DNA from 2 places in the Streptomyces sp. NBC_01241 genome. Region 1 is predicted to be linked to the other one. Evidence: riboswitches for the same ligand, from Rfam matches in the RefSeq annotation. Region 1 holds a riboswitch; the other holds the start of a gene.
What was found. A riboswitch is a leader RNA that binds a small molecule or an ion and turns the genes downstream of it on or off. The one in region 1 is predicted to bind S-adenosylmethionine.
Positions count from the first base shown of each region.

Region 2: linked by a shared signal. The riboswitch ahead of OG306_RS09810 (aminotransferase class V-fold PLP-dependent enzyme) and the one ahead of thrC (threonine synthase) in region 1 are both predicted to bind S-adenosylmethionine.

Region 1 covers NZ_CP108494.1:4,773,727-4,781,236, reverse strand. The annotation lists gene OG306_RS21320 (esterase/lipase family protein) at 342-1,583, shown strand; gene groL (chaperonin GroEL) at 1,719-3,341, opposite strand; gene OG306_RS21310 (cold-shock protein) at 3,695-3,901, opposite strand; gene OG306_RS21305 (MoaD/ThiS family protein) at 4,337-4,615, opposite strand; gene thrC (threonine synthase) at 4,646-5,947, opposite strand; SAM riboswitch class I at 5,965-6,091, opposite strand; gene OG306_RS21295 (glucosyl-3-phosphoglycerate synthase) at 6,245-7,189, shown strand; gene OG306_RS21290 (alpha,alpha-trehalose-phosphate synthase (UDP-forming)) at 7,252-7,510, shown strand, end outside.
Region 2 covers NZ_CP108494.1:2,253,860-2,261,369, forward strand. The annotation lists gene OG306_RS09785 (C40 family peptidase) at 1-814, opposite strand, end outside; gene OG306_RS09790 (NYN domain-containing protein) at 1,109-2,470, opposite strand; gene OG306_RS09795 (hypothetical protein) at 2,508-2,750, opposite strand; gene OG306_RS09800 (rhomboid family intramembrane serine protease) at 2,912-3,664, shown strand; gene OG306_RS09805 (Lrp/AsnC family transcriptional regulator) at 3,661-3,942, shown strand; gene OG306_RS09810 (aminotransferase class V-fold PLP-dependent enzyme) at 4,016-5,392, opposite strand; SAM riboswitch class IV at 5,568-5,685, opposite strand; gene trpD (anthranilate phosphoribosyltransferase) at 5,809-6,873, opposite strand; gene qcrB (cytochrome bc1 complex cytochrome b subunit) at 6,998-7,510, opposite strand, start outside.

The DNA.
Region 1 (7,510 bases):
TGGGCCACTTCCCACCCCCCTCAGCGAGTGCCGCGCCCCCGGCCACGCGGAGGCCCTGATCGGCGGTCGCTGCGGACCGTGCCGGGGCAACCCCGTCGACACCCCCACCGGCCCGGCCGGAGCCGTCCCGTCCACGGGCGTACGCAGCCGCATGAGCGAGGTCCGGGCCGCGATGACCCCGCGCTCCGCAAGGAGACAGGGCGGAGGTCCCCCAAGCTCACCGGGTGTCCGAAACCGGCCCCCACCTGGGAGTGGTTTGATCCACTTTCCCCATTCGGTCGCTACGTTCCGCGTTTCTCTTGACACGGAACGTAATCGGTCGACCCGAAGGGGAACGCACCATGTCCGAACCGACCCACGAGCAAATCGTCGCGGCGCTTCACAGCGCGTCCGCCATCACCCTGGCCCCCGGCCCCCGCCTGGAAGCCGAGCCGCACGGCGCGCTCCCGTTGCCGCCGAGCACCGTGTGGGACCTGCCGGGCGGCACCGCATGGGTCTACTACGGCGAGGGGAACAAGGGCCTCGTACGGCCCGTGATCTTCGCCGACGGATTCAACACCGGGCCGAGCAGCCTGGACTTCTCCTGGGAAATCATGGAGTTCGGCGACTACGCGCTCATCAGCGAGCTGCGCCGCCGCGGACACGACGTCATCCTGCTCGGCTTCCACGAACGCAGTGCATCGATTCTGGACAATTCCGTCACCGCGCAGGCGGCGATCACGCAGGCCATCATGGAGCGGCAGGGCGACCCACCCCTGGCCGTCGGCGGGTTCAGCATGGGCGGGCTCGTCACCCGGCACGCGCTGGCCAAGATGGAGAGCCAGAGCATCGACCACCAGACCGCGCTGTACTTCTCGTACGACAGCCCACACCGCGGCGCCTGGATCCCGATCGCACTCCAGGCGTTCGGGCACTACATCCGCGATCTCGACAGCCGGTTCTCCGACCAGATCAACAGCCCGGCCGCGCGTCAGCTGCTGTGGCGGCACATCGCGAAGTGGGACGGGACGCCGGACCGGAGCGACGAGCGCGCCGCGTTCCTCGCGGAGATGGCGGCCCTCGGCGAATGGCCGCGGCGGCCGCGGCTGATCGGCGTCGCCAACGGCGTGGCCGACGGCACCGGCACCGACGTGCGGGCGGGCGAACTGGCCCTGGAGGGCAAGGGCCTGTCGGTCGTCGGCACAAAGATCTACACCCAGCCCCCCGGCGACGACGAACTCATCGCGAAGTTGCGGGTGGTGACGCTCAAGACCAACGAGGTGCATACGTCCGGACTCCCGTCGATCGACGGCGCACCCGGCGGCTCGCTGGAAGGCTTCGGCATCCTCGCCGACGTCTTCAACGCCCTCAACCCCATCCTCGGCTTCAAGACCGACGTCCGTATCCGCTCGCACTGCTTCGTGCCGGCCGTCAGCGCGGTCGACATCCGCGGTCTGGACACGGACGAGGAGCTGTACGCGGACATCTCCTCGCTCCCGGAGGAGGAGAGCGGGCTGGACGAGTTCAAGCTCGCGTCCCGCAACGAGGGACACACCCTCGTGACGGAGGAACTCAGCACCTGGCTCCTCGACCGGCTGCCGTAACGACCAACCACAACGGACCGCAACGGACCGGGGCGGACTGCGCCGGACGCCGGCGGAACGACATCGACCCCCGGGACCTGTCGGTCCCGGGGGTCGATGGGGAACAGCTGTACAGGAACTACCGATCCGTCAGGATCAGAAGTCCATGTCACCGCCCGGCATGCCGCCCGGAGCGGCCGCGGAGGCCTTCTCCGGCTTGTCGGCGATGACGGCCTCGGTGGTGAGGAACAGCGCGGCGATGGACGCGGCGTTCTGCAGGGCGGAGCGCGTGACCTTCGCCGGGTCGAGAATGCCCTCGGCGATCATGTCGACGTACTCGCCGGTCGCGGCGTTCAGACCGTGGCCGATCGGCAGGTTGCGCACCTTCTCGACGACGACGCCGCCCTCAAGACCACCGTTGACGGCGATCTGCTTGAGCGGGGCCTCCAGCGCCAGCTTGACGGCGTTGGCGCCGGTCGCCTCGTCACCCGAGAGCTCCAGCTTCTCGAAGACGGCCGAGGCCTGGAGCAGAGCCACGCCACCACCGGCGACGATGCCCTCCTCGACAGCGGCCTTGGCGTTGCGCACCGCGTCCTCGATGCGGTGCTTGCGCTCCTTGAGCTCGACCTCGGTCGCGGCACCGGCCTTGATGACGGCCACGCCGCCGGCCAGCTTCGCGAGGCGCTCCTGGAGCTTCTCGCGGTCGTAGTCCGAGTCGGAGTTCTCGATCTCGGCACGGATCTGGTTGACGCGACCCTGGACCTGGTCGGTGTCACCGGAGCCGTCGACGATCGTCGTCTCGTCCTTGGTGATGACGACCTTGCGGGCGCGGCCGAGCAGGTCGAGACCGGCGTTCTCCAGCTTGAGGCCGACCTCCTCGGAGATGACGGTGCCACCGGTGAGGATGGCGATGTCGCCGAGCATGGCCTTGCGGCGGTCACCGAAGCCCGGGGCCTTGACGGCGACGGACTTGAAGGTGCCACGGATCTTGTTGACGACCAGGGTCGACAGGGCCTCGCCCTCGACGTCCTCGGCGATGATCAGCAGCGGCTTGCCGGACTGCATGACCTTCTCCAGCAGCGGAAGGAGGTCCTTCACGTTGCTGACCTTGGAGTTCACGATCAGGATGTACGGGTCGTCGAGCGACGACTCCATGCGCTCCATGTCCGTGGCGAAGTACGCCGAGATGTAGCCCTTGTCGAAGCGCATGCCCTCGGTGAGTTCCAGCTCCAGACCGAAGGTCTGGGACTCCTCGACGGTGATGACGCCTTCCTTGCCGACCTTGTCCATGGCCTCGGCGATGAGCTCGCCGATCTGGGTGTCGGCGGCGGAGATGGAGGCGGTCGAAGCGATCTGCTCCTTGGTCTCCACGTCCTTGGCCTGCTCCAGGAGGGCGGCGGAGACGGCCTCGACGGCCTTCTCGATGCCCCGCTTGAGGGCCATCGGGTTGGCACCCGCGGCGACGTTGCGCAGGCCCTCGCGGACGAGAGCCTGGGCGAGAACGGTGGCGGTGGTCGTACCGTCGCCGGCGACGTCGTCCGTCTTCTTGGCGACCTCCTTGACCAGCTCCGCACCGATCTTCTCGTACGGGTCCTCCAGCTCGATCTCCTTGGCGATGGACACACCATCGTTGGTGATCGTGGGGGCGCCCCACTTCTTCTCAAGGACGACGTTGCGACCCTTGGGGCCAAGGGTGACCTTGACGGCGTCGGCGAGCTGGTTCATGCCGCGCTCGAGACCGCGCCGGGCCTCCTCGTCGAACGCGATGATCTTGGCCATGTGAAGTGGTCCTCCCGGACAGGGGTGGATTGCTCCGGACCGAGTGGCGCCCGCGACGGACGGCCTGCCTGACCGGTGGTTCCTTGCCCCACCGGACCTGCGGGCCTCACCGGCCCGGTCCAAGTTCTGTCACTCTCACCTGGAGAGTGCTAACGCCAATGATTAGCACTCGACCCCGGAGAGTGCAAGCGTCCGCCTCGGGATGTGGACAACGACGACCGCGCTCGGACAGCCCCGTACGCACGGACACACAGATGCGCGGCGCACGGACACGCGAACGCACGGAGGGCCCGTACCCCAGGGGTACGGGCCCTCCGTGCGTGAGTAGTGTCGTTGGCCGACCGCGTCCGAGCTCAGCCGACGGCGAGCTTGACCATGTCCGCCTGCGGCCCCTTCTGGCCCTGCGAGATCTCGAATTCAACTCGCTGACCCTCTTCGAGGGTGCGGTACCCGTCCATCTGGATCGCGCTGTAGTGGACGAAAACATCCGCACCACCGTCGACCGCGATGAAGCCGTACCCCTTCTCCGCGTTGAACCACTTGACGGTGCCCTGAGCCATGCCTAACTCCCCTATTACTGGCCCTTGCACAGGACCGCACTTCGCGGACCCGGGTCAGAACTCACCCTCCGACAGGAGAGGGTGCGTGCGCCGGAACGCGTCGACCGCGGCCGAATGTATCTGCCCAACTGCCCTCTGCAACAGGTCAATCGGACGAGAAATCTGGGCAGCACCGAACGCCCGAATATGAGGAATTCATGAGATTCCAGGGCAAGTCGGGCCGGGCAAAGGTGATTTATGGCGCAAGGAGATCGAGCACTTTGGCTACTTCTTGTCGCGACCCGGCGCATTCTCATATGCGGGCGGCACGGGCAACTGGGGGGGCTTCCCACACTGTACCGCGCTCAACCATGCAGAATTGCCCCCTCCGCTTCTCTCGCAGAGGGGGCAATTCCGGTGACACGGTGAAAGCCGGCCCGGGAGCCGGACGGGGGGTCAGCAGCCGCCCGCGACCGCCGGGATGATCGAGATTCCGGCGCCGTCCGGCGTGGCCGTCTCCAGGCCGCCCTCGAAGCGCACGTCGTCGTCGTTGACGTACACGTTCACGAAGCGGCGCAGCTTGCCCTGGTCGTCCAGGACGCGGGCGGCGATGCCCGGGTGGTTCTGCTCCAGGGACTGGATGACCTGGGAGAGGGTCGAGCCCTCGGCCGGGACCTCGGCCTGGCCGCCCGTGTAGGTGCGGAGGATGGTGGGGATGCGGACCTTGACGCTCATGGTGGGTGCCCTTCCTGGAGTCTCGGGTGGTCAGCTGGTGGCGAGTCCGGCGGCGCGGAACGCGTCCAGGCTCGGGCGGATCGTGGCGGTCGCCTGCGAGGTGGCGGCCACCGCGTCCAGGGTCTTGAGGCCGTCACCCGTGTTGAGGACGACGGTGGTCAGCGCCGGGTCGATCAGACCGGCCTCGATCAGCTTCTTCGTGACGCCGACCGTCACACCGCCCGCCGTCTCCGCGAAGATGCCCTCGGTGCGGGCGAGGAGCTTGATCGCGTCGACGACCTGCTCGTCGTTGACGTCCTCGACCGCGCCGCCGGTGCGGCGGGCGATGTCCAGGACGTACGGGCCGTCGGCCGGGTTGCCGATCGCCAGGGACTTGGCGATGGTGTTCGGCTTCTGGGGCCGTACGACGTCGTGACCGGCCTTGAAGGCGGTGGAGACCGGGGAGCAGCCCTCGGCCTGGGCGCCGAAGATCTTGTACGGCTTGTCCTCGACCAGGCCCAGCTTGATCAGCTCCTGGAGACCCTTGTCGATCTTCGTGAGCTGCGAGCCGGACGCGACCGGGATGACGATCTGGTCGGGCAGCTGCCAGCCGAGCTGCTCGCAGATCTCGTACGCCAGGGTCTTGGAGCCCTCGCCGTAGTAGGGGCGCAGGTTGACGTTGACGAAGCCCCAGCCCTCGCCGAGCGGGTCGCCGATGAGCTCCGAGCAGAAGCGGTTGACGTCGTCGTAGTTGCCCTCGATGCCGACCAGCTCACCGCCGTACACCGCGGCCATGACGACCTTGCCCTGCTCCAGGTCGTGCGGGATGAACACGCAGGAGCGGAAGCCGGCGCGGGCGGCGGCGGCGCCCACCGCACCGGCGAGGTTGCCGGTGGAGGAGCAGGACAGGGTGGTGAAACCGAAGGCGCGGGCGGCCTCGACGGCGATGGCGACGACACGGTCCTTGAAGGAGTGCGTCGGGTTGCCGGAGTCGTCCTTGACGTACAGACCGCCGGTCACGCCCAGTTCACGGGCGAGGTTGTCGGCCTTGACCAGCTTGGTGAAGCCGGGGTTGATGTTGGGCTTGTCCGCGACATTCGCGGGGACCGGCAGCAGCGGCGCGTAACGCCAGATGTTGTCGGGTCCGGCCTCGATGCGCTTCTTCAGCTCGTCGGGGGAGCCGCTCGGCAGGTCGTACGCCACTTCGAGCGGCCCGAAACAGGACGCGCAGGCGAAAATGGGACCGAGTTCGAAACGCTCACCGCACTCGCGGCAGGAAAGCGCCGCGGCGGGACCCAGGTCGACAACCTCGGCGGAAGAGTCGGTGCTTACTGCAACAGTCTGCGCAGCCATGGAGGCGAGGCCCTTTCTCCTCATCTTCCTCGCGGCGCATCTCGCCACGAGACGGAATTGGCACCTTCCCCACCTGACCTCGCGGTCGGCAGGAGGGTTGCCGGGACTTCAACGGGCCGTTCCCTCAGTCCCTCTGGATGAGCGCTATGGCACTGGATCTCCGATCCAGGCGTTTGTCTGCGGACCGACCCCGACATGCGAGGGCCGTCCGCGTTGTTCAAGACTGTAACCGAAGCACCGGACGGTTGAGAGAGTCGTCCGAACCGCGAGATGGATCACATACAGGGAGTATCGACCGTGCTGGAAGAGGTCGAAAGCTGGCTGGCCAGGCGTTCCTGGTCGGTCGCCGACCGCCCGCTGGACCGGCTCCTCGCTGCCAAGGAGCCGGGGCGCGGAAGCGTGAGCGTCGTGCTGCCCGCACTGAACGAGGAGGCGACGGTCGGCGCGATCGTCACGACGATCCGGCGCGAGCTGATGGAGAAGGTCCAGCTGGTCGACGAACTCGTGGTGATCGATTCCGGTTCCACGGACGCCACCGCGAAGGTGGCCCGGGAGGCCGGCGCGCGGGTGGTGCACCGGGACGACATACTGCCCCGGATACCCGCCGTGCCCGGCAAGGGCGAGGTGCTCTGGCGGTCGCTCCTGGTGACCGGCGGCGACATCGTCTGCTTCGTCGACGCCGACCTGAAGGAATTCTCGGCCGACTTCGTCTCCGGCATCGTCGGCCCGCTGCTGACCGATCCGGACGTCCGGTTCGTCAAGGCGATGTATGACCGCCCGCTCGGTGACACCGCAGGTCAGGGCGGTCGCGTCACCGAGCTGGTGGCCCGTCCGCTGCTCAATCTGCACTGGCCGCAGCTGGCCGGCTTCGTCCAGCCGCTGGGCGGCGAGTACGCCGTACGCCGCTCCCTCCTCGAACAGATGCCCTTCCCCGTCGGGTACGGAGTGGAGCTGGGCCTCCTCGTCGACGCGCTGCACACCGTGGGCCTGGACGCACTCGCCCAGGTCGACGTGGGGGTGCGCAAGCACCGCCACCAGGACGGGCAGGCGCTCGGCCGGATGGCGGCGGCGATCTACCGGACCGCGCAACTCCGGCTGTCCCGCGGGCACCTGGTACGGCCTTCGCTCACCCAGTTCGAGCGCGGCGAGGACGGTTTCGTACCGCGCACCCATGCGGTGGACACCGAGGAGCGGCCTCCGATGCGTGAGATCGAGGAGTACGTTTCACGCCGCGCGGCCTGACGCGGCCCGACTTCGCACGTGTGCACGTTTGGACGGTTCGTGATCCGGCTAGATTCCGCAACATGGTCTCCGAGCACGAAGCCCAGTCCACTGCCCAGTCCGCAGTTCAGTCCGCTGCCCGGGTTCTCGTCGCGTCCAACCGCGGGCCGGTGTCGTACACCCTGGAGGCGGACGGATCACTCGACGCGAAGCGGGGCGGCGGCGGACTCGTCTCCGGGCTGAGCGCCGTCAAGGACAAGCTGTGGGTGTGCGCCGCGCTCGGTGACGGGGACCGGGAGGCGGTCCGCCGCGGGGTCGGTGAGCCCGGCGTACGGATGCTCG
Region 2 (7,510 bases), 2.5 Mb from region 1:
TGTGCACGTTGGCCTGGGCGTAGGACCACTGGGTCAGGCCCGAGCAGTCGAAGGAGTTGGGGCCGGTGCCGCCGGAGACGTATGGCTTGCCCAGCTGGGTGGCGCCGGCCCGGAGGGCCGCGGCGCCCCAGGCGGACGCGGGGACCTCGTTGCCCAGGTCGACCCGGTCGCCGGCGTCGCGGCTGGCGCGGATGTCGTCCTGCCGCATCTTCTCGCGCTCGGCGGCGGTCAGCGTGTTGAGCAACTGCCGCGCGTCGGCGAGCTTGCCCTGGAACTTCTGCTTCTTCTCGCCGAGCGTCTTGCGGACGTCCGCGAGGTCGCCGAGCTTGTCCTGGGCCTCCTTGCGCTCCTGCGCGAGGACCCGCTGCTTCTCCTGGATCTTCGCCAGGGAATCGGTCTGCTTGGCCGTCAGCTGGTCGAGGGCCGAGGCCTCGTCGAGGAAGCTGTCGGGGTTCGAGGCGAGGAAGAGCTGCACCGACGGGTCGATGCCTCCGGAGCGGTACTGCGCGGCGGCGAGCGAACCGAGGCCGGAGCGGAGCGTGTTGATCTCCTGCTGACCGCGGGCCACCTTGTCCTGCAGGGCGCTGACTTCCTTCTCCAGCTTCTCCTGCTTCTCCTTGGCCCCGTTGTACTGCTCGGTGGCCGCCTCCGCCTCGTGGTAGAGCTTGTCGACCTTCGCCTTGACCTCGCTCTTGGAGGGCTTGGGGTCGGCCTGGGCCGCCTGGGAGGTCAGGGCCACGGCCGCAGCGGCGGTCGCGGTGAGCACGGTCACGCGGGCGCGGCTCGGCTGCTTGGGACGACGGTGGGACGCCACGAAGGCGAGCTCCTTCTTCCTCCAGCCGCCTACCGGGCTGTGGGGGAGACGAATCCCCGGCTCCGTGCACGTCACGGACTCGGCGGTGCCTTCGCCGTCACCCCGGATGGGTGATCAACCGTGCGAAGGTTCGAGGCCCGACCCTAGTGACCAACTTGTGATCAGTTCAAATCCTCATCAGAAAAATCTCGTCACAGGAGGTACTTCTTTGCCCACAGCACACAGGGCGTAGCAGCGGCTTGACGGTCCGTTCCCTGATTTCCGCCGAGTTCCGCCGAGTTCCGACAAGCGTCACTAGACGCGCGAAAGGCGCTTCAGGAGCAAGACGGACGCAACGGGCCTGGCGCCCGCCTTCGCCACTCCATCGGCGACTTCACGGTCGGTGGAGACCACCACGACCGGCCGACCCGGCGGTTCGGCGCGCGCCAGCTGGCGAATGAGTTCGTCCGCGGTCACACCGGGCTTGCTGAACAGCACCCGGACCCCGCGCGGCGGTGCGAGCAGTACCGGGGCGGCCAGTTCGGCCCCGTCGAAGACGCAGGTCATCTCCGCGCCGGTCTGTGCCGCGAGCACCGCGAGACCGCCCAGCAGCCGCAACCGCTGCTTCTCCAGCGGCAGCTGCGGATAGCCGGTCTTGGTGACGTTGTAGCCGTCCACGATCAGATGCGCCTGCGGCAGCGCGAGCAACTGGTCGAGCAGGGCCGGATCGGTCTCCGAAAGCGCCCTGACCGCAATGTCCTTGGGCGACATCCGGCCGGGCTCGACCGCGTCGACACTGTCCGCGGGGCGGATCGATGAGGGGGGCAGGGCCAGTTCGCGACGGAGCCCACGGGCCGCGTCGAGCACCGTGTCCAGCAGCAGCCGCAACCGCATGTCCTCGACCGAACGGCCTTCCCTGGCGGCCCTGCGCCCCGCCTCGACGGCCGCCTCGGCCTCACCGAGCCGCGCCTTGAGCCGACGGGTCTCGCTCTCGGCCGCAGAGACCTGGGCCGCCGCCTCGGCCCGCGCGGCATCGGACTCGGCCCGGCTGCGGCGCAGCGCGGCCTCGCCGCGCTTGACCTCGTTGACGGCGCTGCGCAGTTTGCGCTGGAGGGAATCGGCCTCCTTGCGGACCGCGTCCAGCTCGCCGCGGAGCCGTTCGGTCTCGCTCTTCGTCTGGGCGCGGGCGTGCGCGAGTTCCTCGCGCAGCCGTTCCAGTTCGCGGCGGCTCTCCTCGTCGGCACGCTCCGCGTCGGCCCGATGGGCCTCCTCGCCCGCGGCGGCGACCAGCTTCACCCAGCCGGCCGGGCGCAGCACGTAGGCCGCGGCGGCCACATCGACGGGGTCGGCGGCGGCAGGCGGCGAACCCGCCTCCAGCGCGGCGGTCAGCTCCGGCTGCCCCTCCTTGAGCCGTTCACCGATCCGCTGACGGAACAGCGCGTCGCCCTCCAGGGCGGCCGCCATCGCGTTCCCGGCGAACTTGGCGCGCCGGGTCGGGGTGAAGCGGGCGTACTGTCTCAGCTGGGCCGGGAGTTCGGTGATCGTCAGGCCACCGAACGCGTCCGATACCAGCGCGACAACCCGTCGCCGTACAGCTTCGGGCAGCGGGCGGTCGAGCGCCTCGACGGCTTCGCCGGCCGCCTCGGCCGGTTCTGCGCCGCTAGCGGGCTGCTCCACCATCCGTCACCCCAAATTGTCTGTACGCACGCCTCCGTCAGGAGTCGGCACCCGGCCTGGCCACCAGTTCGATCTGATCCACCGCGTTGCACCAACGGCAGCGAACCGACTCGATGGTCTCACTGACCACCTCGCGCTCCTCGACGGTGGACTCCCCGGCCAGGTCGAGATGGACGTACTCGACGACCTTGGACGAGCGCGTCACGTCGAAGCGCGTGAGATTTCCGCAGAGCGTGCAACGCCAGCGGGTCCCGTCGGTCGGCTGGGGAACCGTCGTCATCGTGCGTCCTCTTTCGTCGAGCCTCGTGCCGTCTGCTTCAAGGATCTCGCGGTGCGCCGTCGAACTGCGGATGTCCTGCCGTAACCCTACGGCCTCGGTGCGTCCCCCGGACACGGCGAGGCGGTCTGTCCCGTTCCCTCCGCTTGCGTCATGCTCTGTTCATGATCGATCGGCGTGCCGCGGCCGGCAGACTGACCAGTGGACTCCTGCGGACTGTCACCTCGGGCGGACCGTCCGTGACCCACGCCCTGATCGCCCTGTGCTGCCTGGTCTTCCTGATCAGTCCGCTCTCCGGCTTCAATCCGTCCTACGGCAACGCCGACGCCCTGCTCGCCGCCCAGGCGGGGTACTTCGAACAATGGGGCGTGATCCCGAGCGAGCTGTGGGACGGCTCCGGACGCGCCCTGCTCACCCCGCTCACCGCCCTCTTCGTGCACGGCAGCTGGCTGCATCTGCTCGGCAACATGCTCTTCCTGTACGTGTTCGGGGTGATGACCGAGGAACGCATGGGCCGTACCGAGTTCACCTTCTTCTACGTCGCCTGCGGCTACCTCGCCCTGGTCGCCTACGCCGCCGCGCACGCCACGTCCGACGAGACGCTCGTCGGCGCGTCGGGGGCGATCTCGGCGGTGCTCGGGGCGTTCCTCTACCTGTTCCCCAGGGCCCGGGTCACGAGCCTGTTCCCGTTCCTCTTCTTCCTGCCGCTGCGCTTCCCCGCCTGGATCGTGCTGATCTTCTGGTTCGCCCTGCAGTGGCTGGCGGTCCAGCGCGCGGGCAGCGGAGGGCCGGGGGTGGCGTATCTGGCCCATGTGGTCGGCTTCGCCCTCGGCTTTCTCTACGCCTGGGGGCGTTACCGGCGTACGGATAGAGTGAAGTCACCAGCCAGGGCCACCGAGGGAGAAAGTCAGCCGTGATCACCGCGATCGTGCTCATCAAAACCAGCGTGGACCGGATTCCCGAGATCGCCGAAGCCATCGCCGCGCTGGACAGCGTCAGCGAGGTCTTCTCGGTCACTGGTACCTACGACCTGATCGCCATGGTCCGGGTGGCCAAGCACGACGACCTGGCGGACGTCATCCCGGGCCGGATCAGCAAGATCCCCGGCGTCGAGGCCACCGATACGCATGTGGCGTTCCGTACGTACTCGCAGCATGACCTGGAGGCCGCCTTCGCCATCGGCCTCGACGCGTAGGTGCGCCCCGCGTTACGGCGTAACACTTCGGAGGGGGACGGGCTCGGACGCCCGTCCCCCTCCTAGGTGCCCGTCAGAGCTTCGCTGCGCCCCGGTCCGGGACGCATCGGCCGTCCTCGGTGCGGTACTTCCACTGGGCGCCCTCGCTCACCAGCTCCTTGACCGCGCGGACGAAGCGCTCGATGTGCTCGTCCGGCGTACCGGCCCCGAAGCTCACGCGGATCGCGTTCAGTGACCGCTCGCCCGGCCCGGCCTCCGGCGCGCCGCACTCGCCGGCCTCCTGCGGGTCGCTGCCCAGCAGGGTGCGGACCAGCGGGTGTGCGCAGAACAGTCCGTCGCGGACCCCGATGCCGTACTCGGCGGAGAGCGCGGCGGCGAAGTGCGAGCTGTTCCAGCCCTCCACCACGAAGGAGATGACGCCGACCCGCGGGGCGTCGTCGCCGAACAGCGAGAGCACCTTGACCTCGGGGACCTCGGCGAGACCGGTCCGGACCGCGGTGACGAGGTGCTGCTCCCGGGCGACCAGGTTGTCGAAGCCGGCCTCGGTGAGCGCCTTGCAGGCGGAGGCGATGGAGTACACGCCGATGACGTTGGGGGAACCGGCCTCGTGCCGGGCCGCGGTGGTGTGCCACTCGACGTCCACACCGCCGTCGCCGCGCCGGGCGACCCTGCGCGAGGCGCCGCCGCCGGCCAGGTACGGCTCGGCGTCCCGCAGCCAGTCGGCCCGGCCCGCGAGCACGCCGGAGCCGAACGGCGCGTACAGCTTGTGCCCGGAGAAGGCGATCCAGTCGACGTCCAGGTCCGTGATGTCGACGGGGTGGTGCGGGGCGAGCTGCGCGGCATCCAGCACGATCCGGGCACCGTGCGCGTGCGCGGCAGCCGCCAGCTCCTTGACCGGCCACAGCTCACCGGTGACGTTGGAGGCCCCGGTGACACAGACCAGCGCGGGGCCGTAGGGGTCGCGGTCGGCGAGCGCCCGCTCCAGCGTCTCGACGGCCTGGGCCGGGGTGCGCGGGGCGTTCAGGTAGGTCACCTGGGCGTCGCGCCAGGGCAGCAGCGAGGCGTGGTGCTCAGTCTCGTACACGAAGACCTGGCAGTCGGCGGGGACGACGGCGGCCAGCAGGTTCAGGGAGTCGGTGGTCGACCGGGTGAAGATCACCTGGTCCTCGGCGCGGCATCCGAGGAACTCCGCGACCGTCGCGCGGCTGTTCTCGAAGAGGTCCGTGGAGAGCTGCGAAAGGTACCCGGCACCGCGGTGGACGCTGCCGTAGTACGGGGCGTACGCGGCGACGTCGTCCCAGACCCGCTGCAACGCCGGGGCGCTGGCGGCGTAGTCGAGAGCGGCGTACGTGACCTCGCCACCCGTGACGAGCGGAACCGATACATCCTTACCCAGAACCGGCAGAGGGGTACAAAGCGACTGGTCGGCGGCAGCGGCGAAGACAGACATGGCGAACTCCCGTAACAGGCAGGCGAATCGCGTACGCCGGCGGATACGCGGCAGCGCAGCGGAAAGAGAAAAAGGGGGTGCGGAGGAGGGCCGAGAAGCCCTATCGCATTCGCTTGCTCACAAGAGACTCCCTAGGGACCAGGACCCCGGGGGCTGGCATTCACAGATGCCGAGGGGCCCGCGCTTGCCGCAGACCTCGCTGCCTACGGCCTGGTCTTCACCCGGGGCACCCCGCCACGGACGGAGGGTTGCCGGACAGCGGGCCGGGGCCGTAGTCGCTGTCACTCATGACCTGCGCAGCATCTTGCCATACGTCCGTCGGCGCGCAAGGCGCGGTCCAGGATCCGGACCGCACCCCGCGTCACCTTCCGTCCGTTCAGAGGCTGTCGGGCGACCGGAGGTCGTCCGACAGCCTCTCAGGCGTTGCTGACCGCCACCCAGCGCTCCAGTGCCTGCCGGGCCGCTCCCGAGTCGATGGACTCGGCGGCCTTCTCGATCCCGGCGGCGATCTGCTCGTTGAGCCTGCCGTCCGTCGGGTCCAGGGCCACCAGTGCCGCCGCGGAGTTGAGCAGCACGGCCTCCCGCGCCGGCCCGTGCTCGCCCGCCAGCACCCGGCGGGCCACGTCCGCGTTGTACGAGGGGTCGCCACCGCGCAGCGCCTGTGGCGGCACCAGTTCCAGACCGACGTCGCGCGGGTCGAACGCCTCCTCGCGCACCGATCCGTCCCGGACCACCCAGACGCGTGACGTCGCGGTCGTCGTCAGCTCGTCCAGGCCGTCGTCACCGCGGAAGACCAGCGCCGAATTGCCGCGCTCGGCGAGGACACCGGCGACGATGGGCGCCATCCGCAGATCGGCGACGCCGATGGCCTGCGAGCGCACCTTCGCCGGGTTGGTGAGCGGCCCCAGGATGTTGAACGTCGTCGGGGCACCGAGTTCCTTGCGGGCCCTGGCCACGTAGCGCAGAGCGGGGTGGAACTTCACCGCGAAGCAGAGGGTGATGCCCGCTTCCTCGGCGACTTCGACGACCCGCTGCGCACTGAGCTCCAGGTTGACGCCGAGTCTCTCCAGCACGTCGGAGGAACCGCTCGCCGACGAGGAGGCGCGGTTGCCGTGCTTGACGACCTTGGCGCCGGTGCCCGCGATGACGATCGCCGACATCGTGGAGATGTTGACCGTCTTGGCGAGGTCGCCGCCGGTGCCGACGATGTCGACGGTACGACCGGGTACGTGGATGGTGTGGGCGTGCTCGTACATCGCGCGCACCAGGCCGGACACCTCGCCGACCGTCTCGCCCTTGGCCCGCAGGGCCACCGCGAAACCGGCGATCTGCACATCGCTCGCCTCACCGCTCATGATGCGGTCCATCGCCCACGCGGTGTCGTCCGCGGTCAGGTTCTCGCCACGCAGCAGCGGGTTCAGCAGGCCGGGCCAGGAACGGTCCGCCACGCTGTCGCCGCCGACCGGGGTCACAACGTTCATGGTCCGCTCCTGGGGTCCACAGCCGATAAAGGGGATAGCCCCCACCCTATCGAGGGCCGGGGACAGCGAAGAGCCCCGTCCATCGGATGGACGGGGCTCCTGCTGTGGCGATCAGTTCAGGCGATCAGTGGTGACCGTGGCCGCTGGTGATCTCCTTGTACTCCTCGACGGTGGGCTTGGCGATCTGGTTGTCCTCGCCGTAGTACCCCTTGCTGAGCTTGGCACGCAGCTTCTGCAGGGCGGACACCTTGCGCTCGACACCGTTCTCGTCGACCGTCGGGCCGATCTCGACCGGCTTGTACTGCTCGTGCGCGGTGAGCGTGTGCAGCTGCTCGGGGCCGAGCGGCTCGTGGATCTCGACGAACTCACCGTGCGGCAGGCGCTTGATCATGCCGGACTCACGCCCGTGCAGCACCTTCTCCTTGTCACGGCGCTGGAGGCCGAGGCAGATCCGCCGAGTGGCGATGAACGCGAGGACCGGTCCCACGAAGATGAAGATCCGGATGAACCAGGAGATGGCGTTCAGCGACAGGTGGAAGTGCGTGGCCCACAGGTCGTTGCCACCGCCGATGAAGACGATGACGTACTCGGTGATCCAGGCGACGCCGAAGGCCGTCCGGGTCGGGGCGTTGCGCGG